4 regions of the Streptomyces sp. NPDC046716 genome follow, and region 4 is predicted to be linked to each of the others. Evidence: riboswitches for the same ligand, from Rfam matches in the RefSeq annotation. Region 4 holds a riboswitch; each other region holds the start of a gene.
The links. Region 4 has a riboswitch for cobalamin ahead of ABZ930_RS23660 (CbtB-domain containing protein). Riboswitches for the same ligand answer to the same signal wherever they lie in the genome.
Positions count from the first base shown of each region.

Region 1 (5,025 bases), on a different contig from region 4:
CGCAGATTGATCTCGGCCGGGGACCCGGCGCCCTCGCAGATCACAGCGTCATGACTGCCCCGCAACTCCTCCAGGCATCCCACGACGGTGTCCAGCAGGGCGGCCTGCCGCCCGCCGTGATAGCCGCGCGCGCTCATCTCGCCCACCGGCCTGCCCATCAGCACGACCTGGCTGCTGCGATCGCTGCCGGGCTTGAGCAGCACCGGGTTCATCAGCGCGGTCGGCTCGACGCGGGCGGCCTGCGCCTGCATCGCCTGCGCCCGCCCGATCTCGGCGCCCTCGCGGGTGACGAACGAATTGAGGGACATGTTCTGCCCCTTGAACGGCGCTACCTTCACGCCCTGCCGCACCAGCCACCGGCAGATCCCGGCGGTGACGACACTCTTTCCCGCGTCGGAGGTGGTGCCCGCGACGAGCAGCCCGCCCCGGTTCATCGACGACCCCACAGCAACCGCCCGCCCACACAGACTCCCAGCGCCAGCACACTCACCCGCCGCGACAACCGCGCGGCCCGTTCCACATCGGTCACCCGGACCGCCCGCCCCGCGGCGTTCAGCACCGGCCGGTGCTCGACCCGTCCCGCGTACGACAGGGTGCCGCCGAGCCGTACCCCGAGCGCGCCCGCGAAGGAGGCCTCGACGACCCCGGCGTTGGGGCTCGGGTGCCGGCCGGCGTCCGCCCGCCACGCGGCCAGCGCGGCGCGGGGCCGCCCGCCGGCCAGGACGGCGAGGGCGCCGGTGAGCCGGGCCCCCGGCCAGCCCGCGACATCGTCGAAGCGCGCCGAGGCCCAGCCGAACCGGCGGTACTTCACGGACTTGTGCCCGACCATCGCGTCGAGCGTGTTCACGGCGCGGAAGGCGAGCAGCCCCGGCACCCCGCCGACGGCGCCCCACACCAGCGCGCCCACCACGGCGTCGGAGGTGTTCTCGGCGACCGACTCGACGACGCCCCGGGCGATCCCGTCCGCGTCCAGGCCCTGCGGGTCGCGCCCGCACAGCCGCGGCAGCAGTTCCCTGGCCAGCTCGACGTCCCCGGCCTCCAGCGCGGAGCCGATCGCCCGCGCCTCCCGGCCCAGCGAGGTCCCGCCGACCACGGCCCAGGTCGCGGCGGCCGTCAGCGCGACGGCGGCGGCGGGGGAGCGGCGTACGGCGCGCGAGGCGGCGGCTCCGACGGCGGCGGCGCCACCGGCGCAGACCAGGGTGTGCAGCGCGCCCCAGCCGCGGTGGTCCCGCCACAGCACCCGCTCGACGGCGCCCGCGGCCCGCCCGAACCCGGCGACAGGATGCCCACGGCGCGGATCACCGACGAGCAGATCGCTCAACAGTCCTGTGGCGGCCCCGTACGCGAACACGCGCCCGGGCCGCATGACGCCGCGCGGGGCGAACATGGCGGTAGTTGTCCTCACTCAGGGTGTCCACGCCCTGGTTCGACGAGACCGGCAGCGGGAGTTCCTGGCTCGTCCCCGGGTGACCGGGGACTCACAGTGGCGGGACCGCGCCGGATTCGCACCGGCTTCCTCACCTGCTGCCGTATATGGCGTTGGCAGTGCACCACGCTCCGCGAAGGTGCGTCAACTTGCTGTTGACCTGGGGCGGGAGAGTGTGGGGAGGTCCACAGCGGTTCGCGCCCCGCTTGCCACCGCCGTGGCCGGCCGTGCAGTTCCCCTGGACGAGCGAAGCTCGTTTCAGGGGCGCGGGGAACTGCGCGACCGGCCACGACGAGAGCGGCACCCGACACACGACAGGCCGCACCGCACACAGACACGGCGGGCCCGGACCAGAAAGGTCCGGGCCCGCCGAAATGACTGCCGTGGATCAGGCCACGATCAGGAAGATCCCGTACGCCACGGCCGCCGCGCACGCCGCGAAGCACGCGTACGCGCCGGAGACGACGAGCGTCGCCGAGTCGCCCCGCTGCGCCGCCGACTCCTTCTTGGAGAGTCCGACGATGCCGAGGGTGAACAGGCCCACCAGGGCCACGGTGACCACGAGGCTGACTCCGAACACGGAGCCGAGAGCTGCCCAGTCGATCTTCATAGCTGGTCCTGCTTCCTTACAGCGTGGCGCCGGCGGGGCGCGCGGGGTCGGCCGGCGCGGGGGCCGGGATGGTCGCCTTGACTTCCTCGGACTCGCCGGTGACCAGGGTGCCGACGGGCGGCGGGGTGACCGCCGCGATGGCCGTGGTCACGACGCCCGCGGGCTCCGCGGCCGGCGCCGCGGCGCTGCCGACCTCGTCATCGGTGACGTTCGTGTGGTCGATGGAGTCACGGCGCGAGAGCTTCCAGATGACGCCCGAGCCGACCACGAGCAGCGCGGCGGTGAGACCGACGCCCCACGGGCCCTGCTTGGTGAGGAACTCGGCGCCCGCGCCGACCAGACCGGCGGCCGGCAGGGTCAGACCCCACGCGACGAACATCCGGGTCGCGGTCGACCAGCGGACGACACCGCCCTTGCGGCCGAGACCGGAGCCCATGACGGCGCCGGAGCAGACCTGGGTGGTGGAGAGCGAGAAGCCGATGTGCGAGGAGGCGAGGATCGCCGTCGCGGCCGAGGTCTGGGCGGCGAAGCCCTGCTGCGGCGCGAGGTCGGTGAGGCCCTTGCCCATGGTGCGGATGATCCGCCAGCCGCCGAGGTAGGTGCCGAGGGCGATGGCCGTGCCGGCGGAGACGATGACCCACAGCGGCGGGTCGGCGTCCGGGGCGATGACTCCGCCGGTGATCAGGGCGAGGGTGATGATGCCCATCGTCTTCTGCGCGTCGTTCGTGCCGTGCGCCAGCGAGACGAGTCCGGCCGAGGCGATCTGGCCGGCGCGGTAGCCCTTGGCGGTGGCCTTCGCGTCGGTCTTGGCGCTGATCCGGTAGGTCAGGCGCGTGGCGAGCATCGCGGCGAGGCCGGCGACGATCGGCGCGGCGACCGCGGGAAGCAGGATCTTGGTGACGACGGTGCCGCCGTCGACCGAGGACCAGCCCATCGACATGACCGCGGCGCCGATGAGGCCGCCGAACAGGGCGTGCGAGGAGCTGGACGGCAGACCGAGCAGCCAGGTCAGCAGATTCCAGAGGATGGCGCCCACGAGCGCCGCGAAGATGACCTCTGTTCTGAGGCCGTCCTCATTGATGATGCCGCCGGAGATGGTCTTGGCGACCTCGACCGAGAGGAACGCTCCGACGAGGTTCAGCACGGCGGACATGGCCACCGCCGTCTTCGGCTTCAGGGCGCCGGTCGAGATGGTCGTCGCCATCGCGTTGGCTGTGTCGTGGAAACCGTTGGTGAAATCAAAAACCAGTGCGGTAACGATCACGATCGCAAGGAGCAGCGTGATGTGTTCCATTTACCCAGGCTTCGGTTGGACGTCAGTGGCGGTTCGAACGTAAGCACGCCGGGTGAACGGAAGATGAACTGGGCTGGGCGTTGCGGTGACCCGATCCGGAGCGCCGTCACTCCGCTTGGCGCGTGGTGGTGGCATTGACTCCGGATCGGCCCGGGACGAGACCCCTCGGAGCCCCGGAATACCGGGTTCCGTGGGACTTTGGTCCCTGTTCCGGCTAGCCCAGGGCGAACCTCCTCAGCTGGGCCATCGACCCGTTGAAGAGATTCTGGTCACCCGGCAGTCCGCCGCGGTTGTCGTACTGCCAGAAGGTCCAGTACGACCATCCCCTGGGCAGCGCCCCCGCGCTCTGGTCGTAGCGCGCGAGCCACAGGGCGTGGTTGACCGCGAAGGCACCGCTGTTGCCGGTGCAGATCTTCCACCAGTGGTAGTTCGTGTAGATCACCGGGTGCCGGCCGGTCAGCCGCAGCACCTCGACGCTGAACGACGAGATCCACGCGACCAGTTTGCGCTTGCTCATGCCGTAGCACTTGTGCGAGTCGTACGGGTTGAACTCGATGTCGAGCGCGGGCGGCAGAGTCCAGCCGTCCGCCTTCCAGTCCCCGCCGTTGCGCACGAAGTACGCGGCCTGGGCGCGGCCGGAGGACTTGTCGGGCACCGCGAAGTGATAGGCGCCCCGGATGATGCCGGCGCCGCGGGCACCGTCGTACTGCTTCCAGAAGTAGGGATTCTTGTAGGTCGTGGACTCGGTCGCCTTCACATAGGTGAACCTGGCCCCCTTCCTCTTCGTCTTGGACCAGTCGACATGCTTCTGGTGCGACGAGACGTCGTGACCCCTCGGCCTCGCCGCCGCCTGGACCGGCAGCTCCGTCAGGACCGTCGCCCCCATGGTCAGTGCGGTGACGGTCACCGTCGCGAACAGGAGCGCACGACGACGGGACGGTTTGCTGTCACGAGCCATATTTCCCCCCGAATGGCGACGTGCATGACAAATCCCCCAGAGATTACCGGAAGATCCCGACGTGCCCGTCGAACCCCAGCCAATCACCCTCAGTAGGGGGATACGTGCCCATAACGGAGCTACCGGACTCCTTCGTTCCGCACTCGGCCGGGACCCTCCCCGGCTGGCAGGATGCCGCCATGACGGATCCGGCAGATCACGCACAGGCCTGGGAAGAGCTGCTGGCCACGGCCCGCAGAACGGTCGCCGACGGGCTCGTCGTCGGCACCTCCGGCAATGTCTCCGTACGCGTCGGCGACGGCGACCGCGACGAGGATCTGATCCTCGTCACCCCGAGCGGCGTCCCGTACGACCGGCTCGGCCCGGACGATCTCGTCGCCGTCGGCCCCGACGGCACCCACCGCGCCGGAACCCTCACCCCCACCAGCGAACTGCCCATGCACCTCGCCCTCTACCGGAACACCTCCGCGCGGGCCGTCGTGCACACCCACGCGGTGCACGCCACCGCCGTCTCCACGCTCGTCCCGGAACTCCCGCCCGTCCACTACATGGCCGCGGCCCTCGGCGGCACCGTCCGGGTCGCCCCCTACGCGACCTACGGCACGGAGGAGTTGGCCGAGAACATGCTCGCCGCTCTGACCGGGCGCACCGCTTGTCTCCTGCAGAACCACGGGACCGTCGCCCACGGGGACTCCCTCGCCCAGGCCTACGACCGCACCGCCCAGCTGGAATGGATG
Region 1 is NZ_JBEYYU010000016.1:63,814-68,838, reverse strand. Features, by position in the region: gene ABZ930_RS14910 (cobyric acid synthase) at 1-434, opposite strand, end outside; gene ABZ930_RS14905 (cobalamin biosynthesis protein) at 431-1,366, opposite strand; cobalamin riboswitch at 1,425-1,557, opposite strand; gene ABZ930_RS14900 (hypothetical protein) at 1,815-2,036, opposite strand; gene ABZ930_RS14895 (inorganic phosphate transporter) at 2,053-3,330, opposite strand; gene ABZ930_RS14890 (lysozyme) at 3,545-4,288, opposite strand; gene ABZ930_RS14885 (class II aldolase/adducin family protein) at 4,468-5,025, shown strand, end outside.
Region 1: it holds a riboswitch for cobalamin, as region 4 does, so the genes downstream of both, ABZ930_RS14905 (cobalamin biosynthesis protein) here and ABZ930_RS23660 (CbtB-domain containing protein) in region 4, are expected to answer to the same signal.

Region 2 (5,025 bases), on a different contig from region 4:
GGTGGGCGCCTGCGAGCCGTCGTACGTCACGGAGACGTCCTCGAAGCGGATCATGACGACGACTCCTGCTTTCGCTCTGCGGGTGCGGGTGCGGGTGCGGGGGCGGGTACGGGCGCGACGAAGGCCGGGAGGAGCCCGACCAGGACCCCTGCCGCCGGCCAGAGCGGCAGCGCGGGCGCCGTCAGCGGCACCACGGACGGTGCCAGCGCGGCCGGGTCCCGGGCGGCGCTCCAGATCATCACGGCGGCGGCGACCACGCCCGACCCGGCGACGAGCCAGGCCCGTACGCCCCACACGTCGGGGCGGTAGCGGGTGCGCACCGAGCGGCGACCGCCCAGCCAGAGCCCGCCGAGCGCGGCGGCGACCCCGGCGAGCAGCACGGGCAGCCCGTACCCGGCGCCCGACGACGCGAGCAGCCCGTACGTGCCCGCGCACACGCCGATCAGACCGCCGAGGGTGAGGACGGCGGTGGCTCGGCGCACGGCGGGCGGCACCTCGGCGGTGCGCCCGTAACCCCGCGCGTCCATCGCGGCGGCGAGCGCAACCGACCGTTCGAGGGCGCCCTCCAGGACGGGCAGGCCGACCTGGAGCAGCCCGCGCAGGCCGCTGTCCGGGCGGCCCCGGAGGCGGCGCGCCGCCCGCAGCCGCCGCACGTCGGCGACCAGGTTCGGCGCGAACGTCATGGCGACGACGACCGCGACGCCCGCCTCGTACAGCGCGCCCGGCAGCGACTTCAGCAGCCGCGACGGGGAGGCCAGCGCGTTCGCGGCGCCGACGCAGATCAGCAGCGCGGCCAGCTTCAGCCCGTCGTACAGGGCGAACACCAGGCCCTCCAGGGTGACCCGCCCGCCGATCCGCACGCCCTGCGCCCAGTCCGGCAGCGGCACCTCGGGCAGCGTCATGACGACGTGCGAGCCCGGGATCGCCGAGCCGAGGAAGCAGGCGAAGACCAGCCGGATGCCGATCACGACGAGCCCCAGCTTCACGAACGCCCCGTAGCTGCGTGCCCACGGCGCCTCCGTCCGGCGCGCCGCCACCACGTAACCGGCGACGCCGACGAGCAGCGCGAGCAGCAGCGGGTTCGTGGTGCGGGACGCGGCCGTGCCGAGCCCGAGAGCCCAGATCCACCAGGCACCCGGATGCAGCGAACGGGAACGGCCGGCCCGGGGGGCCCGCAGCGCGTCGAGACCCATGACTCAGTCGCGGCGGCGCTTGGCCTGCCAGATCGCCGCGCCGCCGAGCACGACGACGGCGACGACGCCCGCGAGGACGCCGACGGACGGCAGCGAGTGGCTCGACTTCTTCGCGGGTTCGGTGGCACTCGGCGAGTGCTTATGGCCGCTGACCTGTTCGCCGCAGCCGGACTTCGGATACCCGGAGATGGCGCAGAGCAGGGCGCTGCTGTCGTAGCGCAGCGGCTTGGCGACGGCGGCCAGCGCGTCCGCGGCGGTCGCGTCCTCACCGACCCGGGCGCACGCGGTGCGTGCCTTCGGCGGGGTCTCGCCGTCGGGCGCGTCCTCGGCCGTGCCGAAGTCGATGACGACCGCGACCCGCTTCTTCCCGTCCTGCGCGCCCGTGTCGCCGCAGACCGCGTCGAAGTCGGCGGCCCCGCGCGGCTTCGTGGCGTCCTTCGAGTCCGCGCTCACCGCGAACCGGAACCCCTCGACATCGCCGTCCGACGGGCGGCTCTGGCCCGGGCCCATGGTCGCGTACGTCCACGAGCCGCCGTCGTTCTCCCAGAACGACCAGTACCGGTACCCGGCGGCCTGCGCGGGCGCGGCGACGGCGAGCCCGAGGACGGCCACGAGCAGGGCGAGCGCCAGCCGGGCGGCGCGGCTCACTTCTGCTGCTTCTTACGCCCGCTGATCAGGATTCCGGCGCCGACCGCGGCGATGAACATGACGCCGACGATCCACCAGGACACCCCGCTGCCGCCGTCGTCCTTCTTCTCGTCACCGGAGTCGGCGGCGGACTTCGCGGAGGCGGGGTCGGGCCCCGTCTTGTTCAGCGCGCTCACCAGGTCGGTGCCGCCGAAGTCGCGCGGGTCGTTGCCGGTGGCGTGCGCGGCGAAGATCAGCTGGGCGTAGGCGGCGGGTCCGGCGCCCTTCGCCCAGTCCTGCGCGTTCTTCTCCAGCCAGGCGTACGGGTCCTTCGTGTACTTGATGCCCTCCGCGGCGGCCACGGCCGTGACCGCGTCGGCGGTGTTGCCGTAGTCGGGCTGGTCGGTGGCGCCGGCCAGCTGCGACTTCAGGTACAGGTGCGTGGAGAGCTGGTTCTGGAGGTAGACGGCGCCGTTGTGCGCGATGCCCTCGGAGGTCTTCGCCTGCTCCCCGTCCTCGCAGGTGTACGCGTCCGGGGCCGTGCCCTTCTCGGCGGCGAAACCGGAGCCGAGGGCGCCGAGCACACCGGCGGCGGTCGCGTCGGCGTTCGCCGTGAGCTCGCCCTTCTTGTCGGGCTGGTAGGCGAGCGCGCCGCCGTCCTTGCCCTCCGAGCAGGGCAGGGTCAGCGTGCCGAGGGCGTCGAAGCCGGACTTGCCGGTCGAGGACCGGACCTCGGCGGGCTCGTCGCCTGAGGTGGACAGGGCGCCGAGCACGACCGCGGTGGAGTTGCCGTCGCTGGCGCCGCCCGGGTTGTAGCCCCAGCCGCCGTCGGCGTTCTGGTTCTTCTTCAGCCAGGCCACGCCCTTGGCGACCTCGCCGTCGCGGCCGCCCACGGCGGCCAGGGCCTGGACGGCGGCGGCCGTGCTGTTGCTGTCGACGGGCGTCTTCGCGTCGCAGGCCTTGCCCGGCTCGGCCCGGAACGCGGCGAAGCCGCCGTTCTCGCACTGCTGGCCCGCGAGCCAGTCGACGGCCTTCGCGGCGGGCCGGACGTCCTCGGTCTTCTGCGCCACGAGGGCGAGGGACTGGCGCCACACGCCGTCGTACGTGGGATCGGCGGACCCGTACAGGCCGCTCGGTACGACGACCTTGGGGGACGCCGAGGGGGAGGCACCGTCCGCGAGGGCGGCCGGCGCCGCCGCGCCGCCGATCACGACGGTCGCGGCCACGAGTGCGGCGCTGCGGCGAATGTTCATGCTGGGGCGGGTGCCTCTCCCTGCGGGGAGCCGGGCGGCACGGCACGCTCTGCTGGTACCGGGCGGCTCCAGCTCCGTATGCCTCGACGGTTCTGAGCCGATCATGAGGCGGGTGAGGCAATCCGGCTGTGACGGTTGCGGGTCAGCGCCGGACTCCCACCGGCTTCCCCTCACACACGCTTGATGACGACGCCTTCACTGTACCGGGCGCCGTGTTTCGGGGTCGTCCGCGGGCGGCTCCGCCGGGGACCCGGCCGCACTGGGTTGTTCTTCGTGTGCGGCTCCGGTGGGGGTTGGTCGCGCAGTTCCCCGCGCCCCTGGGTTGTTCTTCGTGTGCGGGCCGGTGGCCGCTTCTCGCGCCGTTCCCCGCGCCCCTGGGTTGTTCTTCGTGTGCGGGCCGGTGGCCGCTTCTCGCGCCGTTCCTCGCGCCCCTGGGTTGTTCTTTGTGTGCGGGCCGGTGGCCGCTTCTCGCGCCGTTCCCCGCGCCCCTGAGATGCGCACTTCGTGCGGCATCTCATCGCGAGAGGCGCGGCGGAGCCGCAGCCTCCGGGGGAAGGCTGCGCGCAGCGCATGCCTTCAGGGGCGCGGGGAACTGCGCGACCAGCCACGACGAGAGCCGCGGCCGAACGCGTCAGCGGACCTCGACGGGGCCGTCGTCGCCCCGGTAGCGCTCGACGGCGGAACCGGGGTCGTCCGTCGCGCCGAGGTTCTTGCGGACCGAGTCGAGGATCGTCAGCCCCTGCCCGACGAGCCCGGCGGCGATCTCGCCGAGCCCATCGGCCCCGTTCAGGACGTTGACATTGGCCCCGGCGAGCCCGGCCGACGCCTCCTTCACGATCTGCGGCAACTGATCGATGAGCATCCGGTCCAGCGCGACCCGGTCGTACGACGCCGCCGCCTCGGCCTGGATCTTCATCCGCTCGGCCTCGGCGAGGGCGAGCACCCGGATCCGCTCGGCATCGGCCTGCGCCGGCTTCACGACCTCCGCGATCAGCTCCTTCTCCCGCAGCTCGGCCTGCTTGAGCGCCAGCTCGGTCTGCGCGGCGAGCACCTCCTGCTGCGCGTGCGCCCGCGCCAGCGGCCCGGCCTGGTCGGCCTGCGCCTTGGCCCGGTCCACCTCGGCGCTGAACTCGGCCTGCACGACCGCGGTCTGCCGCGCGAACTCGGCCTGCTTGCGGGCGGCAGCCTGCTCCGCCTCGACGGAGGCCTGGTTGGCCTGCGCCTGCGCGATCTTCGCGGCACGCTGGATGGCGGCCTTGTGCGGCTGCGACATCGCCTCGATGTACCCGGTGGCACCGTCGTCGATGGACTGGATCTGCAACGAGTCGACGTGCAGCCCGATCTTCGCCATCTCGGCCTTCGAGGTGTCGAGCACCTCCGTCGCCAGCTTCTGCCGCTCGGTGACGATCTCCTCGACGGTCATCGAGCCGATGATGGAGCGCAGGTGACCGGCGAAGATCCGCCCGGTGAGCACCGACATCTGCTCCTGGTCGGACAGGAACCGCTGCCCGGCGTTGACGATCGACTCGTGGTCGTTGCCCACCTTGAAGGCGATGACGGCCCGCACGGTCAGCGCGATGCCCTGCTTGGTGACGCACTTCTCGACGACTTCCGCCTCCGCCATGGCCAGCGACAGGAAACGGGTCTTGCGGAACACGGGCAGCACGAACTTCCCGTGCCCGGTGACGACGCGGAACGGCGCTCCCCCAAGTCCCCGCCTGCCACCCGAGATCAACATCGCCTCGTCGGGGGCGGGAACGCGATATCCGAACATCCTTGACGTCTCCTTAGCGGGCGCCGCCGTCGCCGTCGGCGAGGAGAGGATCGGTCCAGGCCATGACCACGACCTGCCGGGTGCCGCGCGACTCGATCACGAGCACGGTCGTCCCGCGCTCCAGAGGCTCGTCGGACCACGCGAGAAACGTCTCGGTCCCGCCCCTGACCCGCACCAG
Region 2 is NZ_JBEYYU010000010.1:151,904-156,928, forward strand. Features, by position in the region: gene ABZ930_RS10750 (ATP-binding cassette domain-containing protein) at 1-54, opposite strand, end outside; gene ABZ930_RS10755 (CbiQ family ECF transporter T component) at 51-1,193, opposite strand; gene ABZ930_RS10760 (SCO2322 family protein) at 1,197-1,841, opposite strand; gene ABZ930_RS10765 (prenyltransferase/squalene oxidase repeat-containing protein) at 1,838-3,073, opposite strand; cobalamin riboswitch at 3,163-3,285, opposite strand; gene ABZ930_RS10770 (SPFH domain-containing protein) at 3,705-4,847, opposite strand; gene ABZ930_RS10775 (hypothetical protein) at 4,861-5,025, opposite strand, start outside.
Region 2: it holds a riboswitch for cobalamin, as region 4 does, so the genes downstream of both, ABZ930_RS10765 (prenyltransferase/squalene oxidase repeat-containing protein) here and ABZ930_RS23660 (CbtB-domain containing protein) in region 4, are expected to answer to the same signal.

Region 3 (5,025 bases), on a different contig from region 4:
CGGGCACACCGATCAAGGACGTCACCACTCCCACCGGAACCTCCTGCGGCGCGAGGACCGTGCGCGCCGCCGTGTCCACCCACACCAGGAACACCGCGCCGGCGAGCGCCGTCACCGGCAGCAGCCGGGTGTGCCCGGGCCCGACCAGGGCCCGCGCCGCGTGCGGCAGCACCAGACCGACGAAGCCGATCGCACCCGCCGCACTCACCAGGACCGCCGTCAGCAGCGCCGTCACACACAGCAGGATCAGCCGGGTCCGGGCCACCCGGACGCCCAGCGCGGCCGCCGCCTCCGGGCCGAAGGCGAACGCGTCGAGCGTGCGCCCGTACCCGAGACACACCACCAGCGCGAGAAACAGGACCGCGCAGCACAGCCACACCTCGGTCCAGCCGACGCCGCCGAGCGAGCCGAGCAGCCAGAACAGCACGCCGCGCGTGGTCTCCGCATCGGCGGCCGTCAGCACCACGACCGAGGTCAGCGCGGAGAACAACTGCATCGCGGCCACCCCGCTGAGCACCACCCGGTCCGTCGTGCCGCCCAGGGTGTGACTGAGCACCAGCACCAGCGCGAACGAGACGACCGCGCCGATGAACGCGCCGCCGGACACCGACAGGGCGCCGCCGCCCACTCCGAGGACCACGACGAGCACGGCGCCCGTCGACGCCCCCGAGGACACCCCCAGCACGAACGGATCGGCGAGCGGATTGCGCAGCAGCGCCTGCAGCACCGTGCCGCACACGGCGAGCCCGGCCCCGCACACGGCCGCGAGCAGCGTCCGCGGCAGCCGCAGATTCCATACGATGCCGTCGCGGATCGGCGACAGGTCCGAGCTGCCCCAGCCGAGCCGCGCGCCCACCGCCGACCACACGTCGCCGACCCCGATCCGCGCGGGCCCGAAGGTGATCGCCACGGCGACGGACGCCAACAGCGCGAACACCCCCGCCGCCCAGTAGAGACCGGAGCGCAGCGTCGCGGCACTCACCGGCCGAGACCGAACGCGCCGACCGCGGCGGCCACCTTCTCCAGCCCGTCCACGGTGCGGATCGTCGGATTCATGTCCTGCCCGCTCAGCCGCACGTACCGCTTCTCCCGCACCGCCGTCATGTTCTTCGTGACGGGGTCCGACTCCAGAAACCTGATCTTCTGGGCGGCGGACTCGGCCGACTGCGAGCGGCGGGTCAGATCACCGATGACGAGGACGTCCGGATCGCGGTCGGCGACGGTCTCCCAGCCGATCTGCGGCCACTCGTCGTGGGTGTCGTCGAAGACGTTGCGCAGCTTCAGCTCCTTGGTGATGACACCCGGAGCGCCGCAACAGCCCGCCATGTAGGGGGAGTCGGAGTTCGCGAACCAGTACAGCACGCTGACGCCCGACGTGTCGGCGGCCGAAGTCGCCTTCTCCACGCGGGCCGTGAGCGTGTCGATGAGCTTCTCGCCCCGCTTCTCCACGTGGAAGATCCGCGCCAGGTCACGTATCTCGCCGTAGACCGTGTCGAGGGTGAGCGCCTTGGTGCGCGCGCCGTCGCCGTCGCCGCTGTTGTCCTTGCCGGCGCAGTCGCCGGGGGAGAGATAGGTGGGGACGCCGAGTTCGGCGAACTTCTCGCGCGACGCCACCCCGCCCTTGCTGAGCGTGTACGTGAAAGAGGCCGCGGCGAAGTCGGGTTCGGTGGACAGGACCTTCTCGAAGGACGGATAGCGGTCCGCGAGCCGCGGCACCTTCGCGTTCGCCTTCTCGAGCCCCTTGAGGACCGGGTCCGTCCAGGTGCCGGTGCCCACCATCCGGTCGGCGAGACCGAGCGACAGCATGATCTCCGCCGAGCCCTGGTCGAGGGCCACGGCCCGCTTCGGCGCGTGGTCGACGCGTACCTTCGTACCGCAGTTGTCGACCGTGACCCCGCGTCCCGGCTTCGCGTCGGTGCCGGTCGATCCTCCGCACCCGGTCAGGAGCAGGGCAGCGGCCAACAGCGGTGCGGCACGGCGGACGTGACGGGTGAAACGGGCGGGCAGCACGGGGAATCCTCTGCGTCCAGGGCTCATACGCGGAGCCGGTCTACGGTCCACCCCCGGCCGCGGAACGCCCCGGAGGCCGCCAGCAGGTCTTCGGACTCGGGGTCGTCCGCGCGAAGCGCCTTCCCAGACCGTGTCACCGGCCCAGTGGCTGTGGCTCCGCCCGTCACCCTCACCGCTGCGCGTCAGTTCCGGATTTGCACCGGATTCCCTGACCCGTGCACGAGCAAGATCGTGCAAAGGTACGACTGGCCCGGCGAAAGTATCACGGGCCGGGCGAGGCTCCCGCCGCCGGGGTTTTCGGGAGCGCGGGCCGACGTCGGCCGCCCGCCGGTGACCCTGCGTCAGGCGCCGAGGAACGCGCGGACCTCCGTGACGAACTCCTCCGGAGCCTCCCGGTGGACCAGGTGGCCGACCGGGACGGTCAGCAGCCGCCCGCCGGGAATCCGCCGGGCCAGCTCCGCGACGCCGTCCTGCGGCACATGACTCAGCGGCCCGCCCGCCACCACCAAAGTCTCGGCGGTGATCGCGGCGAGCAGGTCCGCCCAGTGCGCGGGCGGTGTGTCGAGCTGCCGCCTGACCGCCACCACCATCTCCCAGTCGAAGGCCAGGTCCCCGTCGGGGCGGACCAGCGGGGGAGGCGTCCGCGGGCGGGGCAGCGGGACGTCCTCGAGAACCAGCCGCGTCACCCGCTCCGGCGCGGCCGCCGCCAGCAGACAGGCGACCACGCCGCCCATGGAGTGCGCGACGACCCGCACCCGGTCGAGCCCCAGAGCGTCCAGGAACGCGGTCACGTCGTCCCGCATCAGCTCCAGGGAGTACCGGTCCGGCCAGTCGCTCTGCCCGTGCCCGCGCAGGTCGAGGGCGTACACCCGGTGGTCGCGGGCGAACTCCGGTGCCACCTGCGCCCAGTCGGCCGCGCCCTCCCCGAGACCGTGCAGCAGCAGAAGCGGCACGGCGTCCGGCGGCCCCGACACCTCGTAGGACAGGGAGATCCCCGACACCCGCACCGTGCGCCGCTCCGGCATGCCTCCGCGCTCCCCGCCCCGGCCGGCCCACGCGCCGACCGTGAAGATCAGTTGATCCCGCGAGGCTACGTCATCGCGGACCGGCCGGAAACGGACCGTCGGCGCCCGCCGCGCGGCAACCGAATCCGTGGTGGCGCCGACTACGGGTCGTACCGCTCGTCGGAGCCCTCCCGAAGGAGACAGTCCCATGACGGTTCCCTCCCGCGCGGCCGCGCTGGCCGGAGCGGCAGGCATCGCAGTCGCCGCCGTACTGGCCGTGCCGTCCCCGGCCGCCGCGCACGGTGTCGCCCTGATGCCCGGCTCGCGCACCTACCTCTGCTACAAGGACCTGCTCGCCAACTCCTCCACCCAGATGCCCACCAACCCCGCCTGCAAGGCGGCCGTCCAGGAGGCGGGCACCGCACCGCTGTACAACTGGTTCGCGGTCCTCGACTCCCAAGCGGGCGGGCGCGGCGCGGGCTACGTCCCGGACGGCACCCTGTGCAGCGCCGGCGACCGCAGCCCGTACGACTTCTCGCCCTACAACGCGGCCCGCACCGACTGGCCGCTCACCCACCTCACGGCGGGCGCCACCCTTCAGGTCAAGTACAGCAACTGGGCCCAGCACCCCGGCAGGTTCGAGGTGTACGTCACCAAGGAGGGCTTCGATCCCCAGCAGCCACTGGGCTGGGCCGACCTGGAGCAGGTGCAGACCGTCCAGGACCCGCCGCACGAGGGCGGCCCGGGCACCGAGGACGGCCACTACTACTGGGACCTCCGGCTGCCCGAGCGCACCGGCCGCCAGATGCTGTTCGTCCAGTGGATCCGCTCCGACAGCCAGGAGAACTTCTTCTCCTGCTCGGACGTCGTCTTCGACGGCGGATCCGGCGAGGTGACCGGGCTGACCGGCGGCGAGCAGTCCGCCCGCGAGGCGGCCGCGCTCGGTGTCGGCTCCCAGGCCGCCGGTGGTGTGCACGCGGCCCACCACGCGGACACGGCCCGGGGGAACACGGAGGAGGGCCAGTCGCGGGGGCAGACCGCATCGGCCCGGGCCGAGACCGGCCCGAGCCCGGTCGCCGCGCTCGTCGGAGCCGCGGCCGGAGCGGTGGCCCTGGCCGGGGTCGCGCTCGCCGCGCTGCGCCATCGCGGGCGGACGGCCGGGGTGCCGGTCAGAGCAGCGCGGCGGTGAACGTCCGCAGCAGGGCAGCCGTCCCCGCCGGATCCTCCAGGATGGGCGTGTGCCCCGAGCCGGGCAGCCAGGCGACCCGCGCGCCCGGTACCTAGGCTCCGTCGTCACCGGGCCCGGCTTCGGCAGCGGGGGCACCGTCCGGGTGCGCGAACAGCTCGCCGAGGCCGCCTCCTGGGAGGAACGCTTCACCCGGGTCGGCGCGGTCCTCGCCCGGCGCCGCGCGCAGCGCCCGCCGGTGGACCCGGAGGTGGCCCGGGCCTGGCGGCGGATCGCCGCACAGCCCGGGCTCATCCGCGTCGACCTCGGCTGGAGCCGGCGGCGCCTGTGGGCCCGCTTCGGCGCCCAACTCGGCATGCCGCCCAAGCACGCAGCGAAACTGATCCGTTTCGACCGTGCCGTCCACCGCCTGGTCGCGGGCGAGTCCACGGCCCAAGTCGCCGTGGACACCGGCTACTTCGACCAGTCGCGTCTGCATCGCGACATCCGGTCCTTCACCGGCCTGACCCCGAGGGCCGTGGCGGGCGAGCCGTTCCTGACCGTCGACGACACGGTGTGGCCGGACGCTGCCCCGATGTCGTGACACACATCACCGAAGCGGGCTGCCGATCCTGGAATGCGCGGCCGGACCAGACGGCTGCACTGCAGGTCACGTACGTTTCGGGGCCGCCGATTTTGGCCCTGGGTGTCCGTGAATATCCTTGAACGTTCCGGCAAAAACCGCCTGCCCCGCCCCGCACGTCTTCGAAAGGTTCTCCCGCACCATGCCGCTGGCCCTGTTGGCCCTGGCCGTTGTCGCATTCGGCATCGGCACGACCGAGTTCG
Region 3 is NZ_JBEYYU010000022.1:21,246-26,270, forward strand. Features, by position in the region: gene ABZ930_RS18275 (iron chelate uptake ABC transporter family permease subunit) at 1-967, opposite strand, end outside; gene ABZ930_RS18280 (ABC transporter substrate-binding protein) at 979-2,007, opposite strand; cobalamin riboswitch at 2,074-2,275, opposite strand; gene ABZ930_RS18285 (alpha/beta hydrolase) at 2,352-3,035, opposite strand; gene ABZ930_RS18290 (lytic polysaccharide monooxygenase) at 3,223-4,203, shown strand; gene ABZ930_RS18295 (helix-turn-helix domain-containing protein) at 4,253-4,783, shown strand; gene ABZ930_RS18300 (MFS transporter) at 4,965-5,025, shown strand, end outside.
Region 3: it holds a riboswitch for cobalamin, as region 4 does, so the genes downstream of both, ABZ930_RS18280 (ABC transporter substrate-binding protein) here and ABZ930_RS23660 (CbtB-domain containing protein) in region 4, are expected to answer to the same signal.

Region 4 (5,025 bases):
GTGAGGTTGTTGCCCAGGCGGGCCACCAGCCGGTGCATGCGGAAGGAGATCTGCTGCATGTCGACGTCGGGCTCGGCCGCGGCGGCCAGGTAGGCGCCCTGCCCGGCCCCGATCAGGAAGATCCAGCCGTGGTCGAACTCGATGACCGTCTGGCTCCACTCCCCGTCCTTCGCCGAACCGGCGAAGTGGGCGGTGGCGCGGCTGAGGGACTGCATGCCGGCCATCGCGGCCGAGATGGTGTCGACGTCCTTCGGGTCGAGGCCCTCCGTCGAGCCGCGGGGAAGGCCGTCGGCGGACAGCAGAACTGCGTGCCGTGCCAGGGGCACGTTCTGCACGATGTCCTGGAGCATCCAGGACAGGTCTGGCGTCATTCGTCTTCAGACCCTTCGGCGGACGGCGTGTCGATCTTGCGGGCCGAGAGTGTGCCGCGCTGGAGGGCGCCCAGGCTGCGGCCCGAGGTGCGCGGAGCTCCGTCGGCGGATCCGAACGCGGGCCGGCGGGGCGACGCGTCGGGCACGCTCGCGATGGGGGACTGGCGCTCTCCCCGCTTCGGCAGGCCGTGCACCGTGCGCTTCGGGGGCTCGGTACGCGTCTCGGAACGGGTCTCCGCCGCCGGCTCGGGCTGCTCGACGGGCGGTTGCTCCTGGGGAGCCGGGGTCCGACGGATGCGGCTGACGGGCGCGTCGGCCCTCGGCGGTGTCTCCTCCATGGTCCACAGCTCCTCGGGCAGCAGCACGACGGCGCGGACACCGCCGTACCGGGAGACTCCGGTGACATCCACCTTGAAGCCGTACTGGCGGGCGATCAGACCGATGACGGGGAAGCCGAACTTGGGCTGGGTGCCCAGCTGCGACAGGCGGGGAACGTCGTCACCGGAGAGCAGCGCGGTCGCGCGCTGCCGGTCCTCGTCGCTCATGCTGACGCCCGCGTCGTCGATGACGATGCACAGGTTGTTCTGGATGCGCTGGAAGGTCACCTCGATCGGTGCGTCCTGCTGAGAGAAGCTGGCAGCGTTGTCGAGGAGTTCGGCCACGGCGAGGGCGACGGGCGCGACCGCGGACGCCTTCAGCGCGAGACCGGTCTGCTGCATGATCGCGACCCGGCTGAAGTTGCGGATCTGGCCCTGGGCACTGCGCACCACGTCGTAGACGCTGGCCGCCCGGTTGCGACGGCCGAGGGGCGCGCCGCACATCACGGCGATGCCCTGGGCCTTGCGCGCCATCTGGGCGTTGGAGTGGTTCACGTCCAGGAGGTCGCTGAGGACGGCGTGCCCGCCGTACCGCTGCTGCACGCCGTGCAGCAGAGTGGTCTGCTCGGCCGCGAGGCTCTGCAGGAAGCTGGCCGCGCCCTTGAGGACCGCCTTGGTGTTCTCCTCGGCGTCTTCCTTCGCGGCCAGGATGGCGCTCTCGCGCTCGGTCCAGATTCTCTGCAACTCGGCGGACGAGCCGTGGAGTTGACGTTCCAGAGCACTCACCTGCTGACGCAGATCGGCTTCTGACCGCTGCTTCTTCGCCGCGAGCGCTCTACTGCGGATGGTGAGTGCCACAACGGCGGCGACTGATATCGCCGCTATCACAACCAGGCACCACACCAGTGCGTCTCGTGTCATGGAAACCTTTCTCGGCGCATGGCGACAGATGCACTTCGTCAGGGCCCGCGACACGGCCCAGAGCGTCACCCGACCGACGATGCACACACGCGGGCACATCGCAAGGAGGCGCGCGGAACGAGTGGATCAAGATCGCGGATGCCGGGATGCTATCACCGTGATCGACCCTCAGATTCCGCTTGGTCAGCGGCCTTTGGGGTCCGTGAATCGCGAGCTCATCCGCGTGCGGCGCGCCCGCGGGACCTGCCTCGACGGCCCGGCGTGGCGGCGCCACCTGGATCAATGCGGGTATTTGGACGGCGCGTTGACAAAAGTCGACTCAACCCATTGGTGACTGGGTGCGGGGGCACCCCCAGGGGGTACGGGGTTTCGATGTGTCCGCGTTGTGCCACCCAAAGGCTGTTTCCGGCCATCGGGGTGCCGCAAGTTGGCCGGAAGGCGCAGGCGGTGCGCACGAGGCGGCCGCACCGCCGGGCGGGCCCGCGCGCTCTTGGCCATGCACGCGACAGACGGTAATGTCGTGCCGTTATCGACGACGGTCGACGGAAGCCGGTGAGAACCCGGCACGGTCGCGCCACTGTGATGCGGGACGCCCTCGGCGTGCTGCGAGTCAGACCCGTGACGGTCGTCCATGTGCACCACCGAGACGGGACGCGAACTCCCGAAGGAGGCCCTGCCATGGCGCAGCACGTCGCCCAGCCGACCGCCACCACTCCTGCCATACCGGCCAAGCTGCCGTTGAAGGCGATCGCCCCCTGGGCCGCGTTCTTCGGCATCCTGATGCTCGTCCTGCTGTACTTCGTCGGCGCCGAACAGGGCGCCACCTCCGTGTTCAGCGGAGCGGGTGTCCACGAGTGGGTGCACGACGCCCGCCACCTGCTCGGCTTCCCCTGCCACTGAGAAGGCGGAGGAACGTCGTACTCCCATGAACTCCACCACCGTACGCAACCTGCTCGTGCGGGGCATGCTCGCCGGTCTCGCGGCCGGCGTGCTCGCCCTCGTCATCTCCTACTGGCTCGGTGAGCCGCTCGTCGACAAGGCGATCGGCTTCGAGGAGTCCCACGCCGGCCACTCGCACGGCGACGAGGCCGAACTCGTTTCCCGCGGCCTGCAGTCCACCGCCGGACTCGCCACCGGCGTCCTCGTCTACGGCGTCGCCTTCGGCGGCATCGCCGCACTCGCCTACTGCTTCGCGCTCGGCCGGGTGGGCCGCTTCGGCCCCCGCGCGACCGCGCTGCTGCTGTCGGGCTGCGCCCTGCTGGCCGTCTACGTCGTACCGTTCCTGAAGTACCCGGCCAATCCGCCCGCCGTCGGCAACGCCGACACCATCGGGAAACGGACCACCCTCTACTTCCTGATGATGGTGCTCAGCGTCCTCCTCGCGATCGCGGCGACCATCCTCGGCAAGCGTCTCGCGCCACGCCTGGGCACCTGGTGGGCCACCGTCGTCGCCGTCCTCGCCTTCGCCGTGGTCGTCGGCCTCGCCTTCCGGTTCCTGCCCGTGATCAACGAGGTGCCCGAGCACTTCCCGGCCGCCGTCCTCTGGCGCTTCCGGCTCTCCGCGCTCGCCATCCAGATCACGCTGTGGACCGGGTTCGGCCTGCTCTTCGGCGAGTTGGCCGAGCGCCTGCTCGACCCCAAGCCCGCCGAGGCCCGTCGGACGGTCCCGGCAGCGAACTGAACCGGCCGGCCGAGCAGCAGGGCCGAGCCGGACGAGAGGGCCCGCGGAACCTTCCGCGGGCCCTCTCGCGCCGCCCGGGCGCCGCCGGTCAGTTCTCGCCGACGAGAGGCCGGCCGCAGCGCAGGTTCCAGCGGCCGCCGCGGCCACTCAGCTCGGTGACGGTCAGCGGTGCCACGTCGCAGCGCCAGAACGCCGACAGGGGCGCGCCCAGGGCGTGCACCACGGCGGCCCGCGCCAATTCGGGCTCCACGACACCGATGACGAGCCCGCCGTCCGGCACCGCCGCCTCCCCGTCCAGCGCGTCCAGCCATCGGGACACCCGCGCGCACACATCGGCCACCGACTCCCCGCCCCCGGCGCGGAATTCCGGATCCCCGAGCCACCGGCCCACGTCCTCCGGCGACGTCCCGCTCACTTCGGCCAGGGTCCGGCCGCGCCAGCTCCCGGTGTCCGGAGCGGCCAGCGCGTCCGGCGCGGTGGCCGGACCGAGCCCCAGCAGCCCGGCGGTCTCGCGGCAGCGCCGGCTCCCGGACACCACGGCCAGCGCGGGCGTCGGCAGCGAGGAGGCCGCGGCGCGGGCGGCCGCACGACCGGCTTCGTCCAGCGCGGCCCCGTCGTCGAACCGGGCCTGGCGCAGCGAGGCGTTCAGAGCGGGCGGGACGAACCAGACTCGGCGGCTCACGAGACGTTCCTTCCGGGAGGCGGGGCTTCGGCGACGCGCCGGGCGCCGGCCCCTGTTCCGTGGCGGGGCTCGGCGCGGGGAATCTAGCATTCGGCCCGAACCGTGGAATCCGTACAGGTCAGGGCGGTAGGACCGGAGCGTGTGTCGGGGTCGCCGGGCGGAGCGCGAACAAGGGGCCCGCAGCGGGGCCGCGCGCCGCCGACTGCGAGACTGTGCGTCATGGGCACGCAGAACTCGCAGGGCACGGAGCAGCGCACGATCCTCGTCATCGGGATCGGCGCCGGTGACCCCGACCACCTCACCCTTCAGGCCGTGAAGGCCATCCGGCGCGCCGACGTCTTCTTCGTCGTCGGCAAGGGGGCCGACAAGTCCGCGCTCACGGACCTGCGCCACCAGATGCTGGAGGAGCACGCCGAGGCCCCGTACCGCGTGGTGGAGGTCGAGGACCCGAGCCGGAACCGACGCCCCATGGACCGCTCCGCCTACACGTCCACCATCGAGGACTGGCGGGCCCGGCGCGGCGACCTCTTCGAGCGGCTGATGCTGGACGAGCTGGCGCCGGGCGAGACCGGGGCGTTCCTGGTCTGGGGCGACCCGTCGCTCTACGACAGCACCCTCGGCATCCTCTCCGACATCGAGACCCGCGGCCGGGTGTCCGCGGTCATCGAGGTGGTCCCCGGCATCACCAGTGTGTCCACGCTCGCCGCGCGCCACCGCATCCCGCTCAACCAGGTGGGCCGCCCCGTGCACATCACGCCGGCCCGCCGCCTGCCCGAGGTCGGCCGGCACGACGATGGGGACATCGTCGTCATGCTCGACGGCGGCGAGTCGTTCACCCAGGTCGAGGGCGCGGGCCTGTGGATCTACTGGGGCGCCTACCTGGGCACCCCGGACGAGCTGCTGATCGCCGGGCCCCTGGACGAGGTCCGCGACCGCATCCGGCAGGTGCGGTCCGAGGCGCGGGCGCGGCACGGCTGGATCATGGACACCTATCTGCTGCGCACCACGGACGGGACGGCGCGCCCCGCCGCCCCCGAGACCGCCTGACCGCCC
Region 4 is NZ_JBEYYU010000032.1:57,331-62,355, forward strand. Features, by position in the region: gene ABZ930_RS23650 (roadblock/LC7 domain-containing protein) at 1-371, opposite strand, end outside; gene ABZ930_RS23655 (ATP-binding protein) at 368-1,609, opposite strand; cobalamin riboswitch at 2,111-2,248, shown strand; gene ABZ930_RS23660 (CbtB-domain containing protein) at 2,288-2,509, shown strand; gene ABZ930_RS23665 (CbtA family protein) at 2,535-3,290, shown strand; gene ABZ930_RS23670 (histidine phosphatase family protein) at 3,379-3,972, opposite strand; gene cobF (precorrin-6A synthase (deacetylating)) at 4,192-5,019, shown strand.